Regions from separate parts of the Caballeronia sp. J97 genome, predicted to be linked through region 1. Evidence: predicted binding sites of a transcription regulator. Region 1 holds the regulator's gene; the other holds the start of a gene.
The links. The regulator FliA, encoded in region 1, starts transcription of late flagellar genes. The targets are predictions, from matches to a motif close to CTAAAGTTTNNNNNNNNNNNGCCGNTA.

Region 1 (3,413 bases):
ACGATGTCGCGCTGCTCACGCGCGTGATTGCGCTGTACGTGTGTTACGGCGCGTTTTCGCTCCTTGTCGTCAGCCGCATGAGTGCGCCGTCCGTTGCGCGGCTCACCGTCACGACCATCGCGGACCAGTCGATTCTCGGGCTCGCGCTCGCCGCCGGCGGCGCAACCGCACTGCCGATGCTCTGGGTGATGTTCTGGTTTCTCATCGGCTCGGGATGCCGCTACGGCAAGCAAACGCTCGCGGTCTCGTGCTCGACGGCGCTCATCGTCGTCCTCGCTCTTGGAACCTGGCAGCCATGGTGGCGCGCGAATCTGCCCGCCGCGATCGGGCTCGGGCTGAGCGTGCTGGCGGCATCGGTGTATCTGAGCGTGCTCGTCGATCGTCTCGGCAGCGCGAATCGTGATCTCGCGCGCCAGGCTTCCACCGATCCGCTCACGGGCTTATCCAATCGCTACGCGCTGGAGAACATCGTCAATCGCGCGATGGCCGCGCCCGCAGCAGGCGGCGACAACGCCACCGCACTCCTGCTGATCGACCTCGACGGCTTCAAGGAAGTCAACGACACCTACGGCCACGCCGTCGGCGACATGCTCCTGCAGTCCTTCGCGCAACAACTCGCGAGGCGCATGCGCAAATCGGACACCATCGCGCGTCTGGGCGGCGACGAGTTCGTCGTGCTCGCGCATCAGGTGCGCGACCGGGCGGCGGTGCTCTTGGTGGCCGACGGCATTCACTCGGTACTGGGCGCGCTGACATCGGTGCAGGAGCGGCCGGTGTCGGTGTCGGCGAGCATCGGCGCATGCCTGCTTCCCGGCGCGACCACCACGCGTCAGGCCGACATGACCGCCGTGCTGCGCGCCGCCGACCGCGCGATGTATCGGGCGAAAAGTCTGGGGCAGGGCAAGACGGTGTTTGCGGAGCCTCGGGATTTCGAATTGCATTGATGCCGGCTTGCTCTCGCGCTCAGATTTCGACTTCAACAAAATAAGACAACGAAAGGCTTCCTCGCGCTCGTTTGCCTGTACGGTCACCGGTCGCACGTCGCCGCGCTTATGGCAACTTCTGTTCAACATGAAGAGGTGGCAAACGTGACCGAAATGGAACTCGGGGAAAACACCGCCCTTACGTGCAAGAAATATGACTCGCTCTGGGTAAAACGGGTCGGGCCCATCAACCAGATGATGAAGGTTGCGGACGGTTCACGTTGCTGAACGATTCGCTGAGCTGAGCACCGGCTGCCGCTAAAAAGCAAAGCGCGCGAGTCGGATACCGAACCCCGCGCGCTTGCCTGTCTTGAGTGAACAACGGGAGGCGTCGTCAGGCCTCGACGCTCGTCCACGCCTGCTCACGCAGCTTCGCGCGCAGACGCGCGACCGCCTGGCTGTGCAACTGGCACACGCGCGATTCGCTCACTTCCATTACCGCGCCGATCTCGCGCAGGTTCAGGCCGCGTTCGTAGTAGAGGCTCATCAGCAGCTTCTCGCGTTCGGGCAGCTTGTCGATGGCTTCGATCAGCGCGCCGCGCAGGCTATCGTCGAGCAGCGCCGAAAGCGGGTCCGAACGATCGACGCAATAGCGGTCGAGGAACGGCTCGTCGTCGGCGGAGCGATCGAAGTCTTCGTAGTAGATCAACTGGCTGCCGTGCAAGTCCTGCAGCATCGACTGATACTCGGGCAGCGGCATGTTCATGTGCTCGGCGATTTCCGTCTCGCTCGCCGAGCGGCCGAGGTTCTGCTCGACCTTGTGCACCGCCGATTCCACTTCGCGCGACGTCTTGCGCATGCTGCGCGGCAGCCAGTCGTTGGCGCGCAGCTCGTCAAGCATCGCGCCGCGAATGCGCTGGCTCGCGTAGGTCTCGAACTGCGCGCCTTGATCTTCCTTGTAGCGGCTCGCCGCATCCAGGAGGCCGATCATGCCGGCCTGAATCAGATCGTCGAGATCGACGCTCGCCGGCATCTTGGCGACGAGCTGAAGCCCCAGCCGGCGAACGAGCGGTGCATATTTCGTCAGCACGTCCGACTGTGAGAGTTTGCCTTGGGCGTTATACATCTTGGTCACCTATGTTGATCACATCGACGCCGTGCTGCTCATTGCGAAGTCGTGAAGCGCAGCCGCACGATGCGACGCCTCCCGCGCGCCCTGTACAGAGTCGCTAACCGGAATTCGCGCGTCTGCCTGTCCGACCGCCGCGCGCACATAGGGCGCGGGACGCATCGGCCAGTGCAGGAGCTCCGCCGCGATCGCGCGGTAGTCGCGCGCCGCGGCCGTGGCCGGGAACGCTTCGACTGCGCAGCGTGAGAGTTCCTTTGCCCGAGTGACGCGCGCATCCTCGGACACATACCCTGCCTGCACGAGCGACACGGCCAGATACCGGCTCGCGACCCCCGACAGGTTGTCGAACGCGACCGCCGCGTCGGCCGGGTTCTGCACGTGATTGACGAGCACGCGGAACTGGCCGATCGCATGGGCGTAGTGCAGACGCTTCATGCACGCATACGCCTCGGTGATCGCCGACGCGGCCACCCGCGTCACGATGAGAAAGTCATGCGCCTGCGCCGCGAGCGTCGACAGTGCGCCGTGGCGATCGAGTTGCGCATCGATCAGCACGATGTCCGCGGGGCCGTCGAGCAACGCGCGGCATTGACCGGCATCGTGAACGATGCGTTCGTCGCGCGGCGCTGCGATCAGCGAGAAGCCGAACGGCGTGCGCTCGACGGCATCGCCGAGCATGCGGCGGCCCGACATCACCGCGGCGAGCGCGCCCGCGCCTTCGATGCCCGCGAGGCGGCTCACCGATTCCGCGTTCCGATGCTCGTCGATGACGAGCACATCCTTGCCGTGCACGGACAGCGCCGCGCCGAGATTCACCACCGCCGACGTGCATCCGATGCCCGCCGGACCGCCTGCGACCGCCACCACGCGCGAACCGGCGCGCGTGAGGAGCCGTCGCAGACCTTCCGCCTGATCGAGCACGAACTTATCCAAAGTGCACCCCATGCAGTTCGGTCGTCGCGCGCGCGGACAATGCGGAGAGCAGCGCCGGCACTTCTTCGTCCTGCGGCACGAACGGCGAGTTGTCGCGCGGAATGCAGAACGCGCTCTTGATGAGAAAACGCTTGGTCGCGACGTACAGGTTCTCCGGCACCTTCTGGCCCGTCGACACGTAGTGCACGGGCAGCTTGTAGCGGATGACCGTATCGAGCACGCCGCCGAGATTGGTCGCTTCGTCGAGCTTGGTCAGGATGCAGCCCGCGAGCGGCGGCTGATCCGCGGCGCTCTTGTAGGCCTGTACGACTTCGTTGAGCGTGTCGCCGTGGCTCGTCGCGTTGAGCAGCAGGATGCGCTGCACCGGATGGCCCGCGCCGCACAGCATCGCGATCTGATCCGACACCATGCGATCGCGCTGGCTCATG
Region 2 (3,413 bases), on a different contig from region 1:
TTGCAGTCACGCTCCGGTCGAGCGCTCAACACATGCCATTCGGGCGGGCCGCGTGTGGTGTGGACGCCGCCCGAGATCGGCCCGGAGATGAAGAAAACATCGCGACCGGGTTATCCCTTACTGCTCATTATCGGGATCGAGAGCGGCATTTCACGTCATTTTTCAATCGCTTATCGTTGTTACAGCGCGAAACATGTGCTGTTACGAAGTCAGAAATTGCACCGAAGAAGGCGATATGAACCGATGTGGAGCGTGGAACGGGCCGCGCGGCATAGGCAAGCAATTTGCGATCCCAAGCCTGGTGGGGCGTTTCGGGACGCGCGACCGTCGAAAATAAGCACTTCAACCATTAAGTCAGACGAATGATTGCCGATAATTCAAGTCTGCCGATCGGCAACCGAAGCCGCCGCCGTGTAAGAACTATTCCTACATGAATCTTCGCGAAACTCCGTCGTTGCGTCGGAAGCTTTATCCGACAGGCGCGGCCGCGGGCATCGGCGACAATCGAATCGACACTAGACAACGCGCGTGGGGCCGCATTCGCCTTTCCTTTGCGAATTCGAGCAAACGTTCACCACGCCGGGCCTGACCAGCCACGTATCGATTCGGGGAAAAGATGACGACCAGCAATACGAGTACGCTCGCGGAAATCCGCGAGGTGAATCTGTCGTACTTGCTCCTCGCGCAGAGGCTCCTTCAGGAAGACCGCGTTTCGGCGATGTATCGCCTCGGCCTGTCCGAGCAGGTCGCGCAGGTGCTGACCTCGCTGACGCTCGCACAGGCGGTGAAAGTGGCGTCGTCGAGCCATTTGCTGTGCCGCTTTCGTTTCGACGACCACGCGATCCTGTCTTCCCTCGCCGACAAGGACAAGAGCGCGGCACTCGCGCACGCCCACGCGGCGATCCTGCTGGCCGGCGCGCCCGTCGAGCAGATCGGCTAAGGCGCGCGAGCGACCGATGGCGACGAAAAGCGTAGTCGCGGAAGTGCGCGAAATCACCTTGGCGATCGAACTGATCGAACTCGGCGCGCGTCTGCAATTGCTCGAAGCGGAAACGAGCCTGTCGCGCGACCGCCTCATCAAGCTCTACAAGGAGCTGAAGGGCGTCTCGCCGCCGAAGGGCATGCTGCCGTTTTCGACGGACTGGTTCATGACCTGGCAGCCGAACATCCATTCGTCGCTGTTTCATGGCATTTACCGCTTCATCGACGAACACGGCGGCGCTGGCGGCACGCAGAGCACGATCCAGGCGATCGTAAAAAGCTACCGCCTCTACCTCGAGCACGCGACGCTGCACGGCGACGAGCCCGTGCTGTCGCTCACGCGCGCGTGGACGCTCGTGCGCTACTTCGAGTCCGGCATGTTGCAGACGAACGCCTGCACGCGCTGCGGCGGCCGCTTCGTCGCGCACGCCTACGAGCTGCGCGCGGGCTACGTGTGCGGCCTGTGCCAGCCGCCGTCGCGCGCGGGCAAGACGCGCAAGGCGCTTGCGCCGTCCGATGCTTCGGAGCGCGTGTCGCGCATCGCCGCCTGACGCCGCGTCATCGGCGGAACCTCGCGGCGACGCGGGGTTTACCGTTTGCCCGCGCCGTGGATTTGCCCCCAAAGTTTTCCAGTCGAGTGCCGTAAACCACTTAACGGCGGTCTTACCGCATCAAAACGTGAGGACTCGACTGTGCTGATTTTCGTGGGATCGCTCGTGACATTGCTGTCGGTTTTCGGCGGTTATGCGCTCGAAGGCGGGCACCTTGGCGCGCTCATGCAACCGGTCGAGATTCTGATGATCGCGGGCGCGGGCGTCGGCGCGTTCATCCTCGGCAACAACGTGAAGACGATCAAGGCGACCATTCAGGTCCTGCCGACGCTCTTCAAGGGCGCGAAGTACGACAAGAGCATGTACATGGAGCTGATGGGCCTGCTCTACGTGCTGCTCGCGAAGGCGCGCAAGGAAGGCACGCTCGCGCTCGAAGCGGATATCGAAGATCCGTCGAAGAGCCCGGTCTTCAGCCAGTACCCCAAGATTCTCGCCGATCACCACATCGTCGAATTCCTGACGGATTATCTGCGCCTCATGGTGAGCGGCAACATGAACGCGTTCGAGATCGAGAGCCTCATGGACGAGGAAATCGAGACGCATCACGTCGAGGGCGAGGCGCCCGCGCACGCGCTGACCAAGGTCGGCGACGCGATGCCCGCGTTCGGCATCGTCGCGGCGGTGATGGGCGTCGTGCATACGATGGCCTCCGCCGACCAGCCGCCCGCGATTCTCGGCGAGATGATCGCGCAGGCGCTCGTCGGCACCTTCCTCGGCATTCTTCTTTCCTATGGCTTCATCGGGCCGCTCGCGAACGTCGCGGAGCAGCGCGTCGCGGAGCAGACCAAGATGTTCCAGTGCATCAAGGTGACGATTCTCGCGAGCCTGAACGGCTACGCGCCCGCGATCGCGGTGGAGTTCGGCCGCAAGGTGCTGTTCTCGACGGAACGCCCGTCGTTCTCCGAACTGGAAGAACACGTGCGCCGGGTCAAGGCGAAGTGACGTTCCCATTGACCGAGACACAGCGATGAGCAACGAAACCGATCGCCCGATCTTCATCAAGCGCGTCGTCGCCGGCAAGAAGGGGCATCACGGCGGCGCGTGGAAGCTCGCCTACGCGGACTTCATGACCGCGATGATGGCGTTCTTCCTGCTGATGTGGCTGCTTTCGTCGACCTCGCCGGTGCAGCGGCGCGGCATCGCCGAATACTTCCAGATGCCGCTCAAGGCGGCGATGGTGGGCGGCAAGACCGTCGGCATGGACAACAGCATCATCACCGGCGGCGGGCGCGATATCTCCAGCATCGAAGCGGGCGCGGCGCGCAAGACCGATGGCAGCACGCAACTCGCGCAGCGCGCTTCGTCCGACACCGACGAGGAGCTGCTCAAGGCCGCGCAAGGCGAGCTCGAACGGCGCGAGCAGGTGCGTCTGCACGACCTTCAGGTGAAGCTCATGGCCGCGATCGAGGCCAATCCGACGCTGCGCCAGTTCAAGCAGCAGATCCGCATCGAATCGACGCAGCAGGGCTTGCGCATCGAGATCGTCGATACCCAGAAGCGCCCGATGTTCGCGCTCTCCAGCGACGCCGTGCAGCCGTACATGCGCGACATCCTGCGCGAGATAGGCCGATCGCTGAACGACGTGCCGAACCGCATCGTCGTGCAGGGACACACCGACGCCGTGAAGTACGCGGGCGGCGACAAGGGCTACAGCAACTGGGAGCTGTCGGCGGACCGCGCGAACGCGTCGCGGCGCGAGCTGGTCGCGGGCGGCATGGACGAAGCGAAGGTGATGCGCGTGCTCGGACTCGCATCGACGCAGAACCTGAACAAGAAGGATCCGCTCGATCCGGAAAACAGGCGCATCAGCGTCATCGTGCT

Region 2: a site for FliA is predicted at 1,601-1,627, ahead of motA (flagellar motor stator protein MotA). Genes of this name have one in related genera too.

Annotation. Positions count from the first base shown of each region.
Region 1 is NZ_CAJMZL010000013.1:166,260-169,672, reverse strand. It holds gene U4Y90_RS18610 (GGDEF domain-containing protein) at 1-944, shown strand, start outside; gene U4Y90_RS18605 (RNA polymerase sigma factor FliA) at 1,318-2,049, opposite strand; gene U4Y90_RS18600 (MinD/ParA family protein) at 2,068-2,985, opposite strand; gene flhF (flagellar biosynthesis protein FlhF) at 2,978-3,413, opposite strand, start outside.
Region 2 is NZ_CAJMZL010000004.1:115,433-118,845, forward strand. It holds gene flhD (flagellar transcriptional regulator FlhD) at 617-940, shown strand; gene flhC (flagellar transcriptional regulator FlhC) at 957-1,532, shown strand; gene motA (flagellar motor stator protein MotA) at 1,674-2,534, shown strand; gene motB (flagellar motor protein MotB) at 2,560-3,413, shown strand, end outside.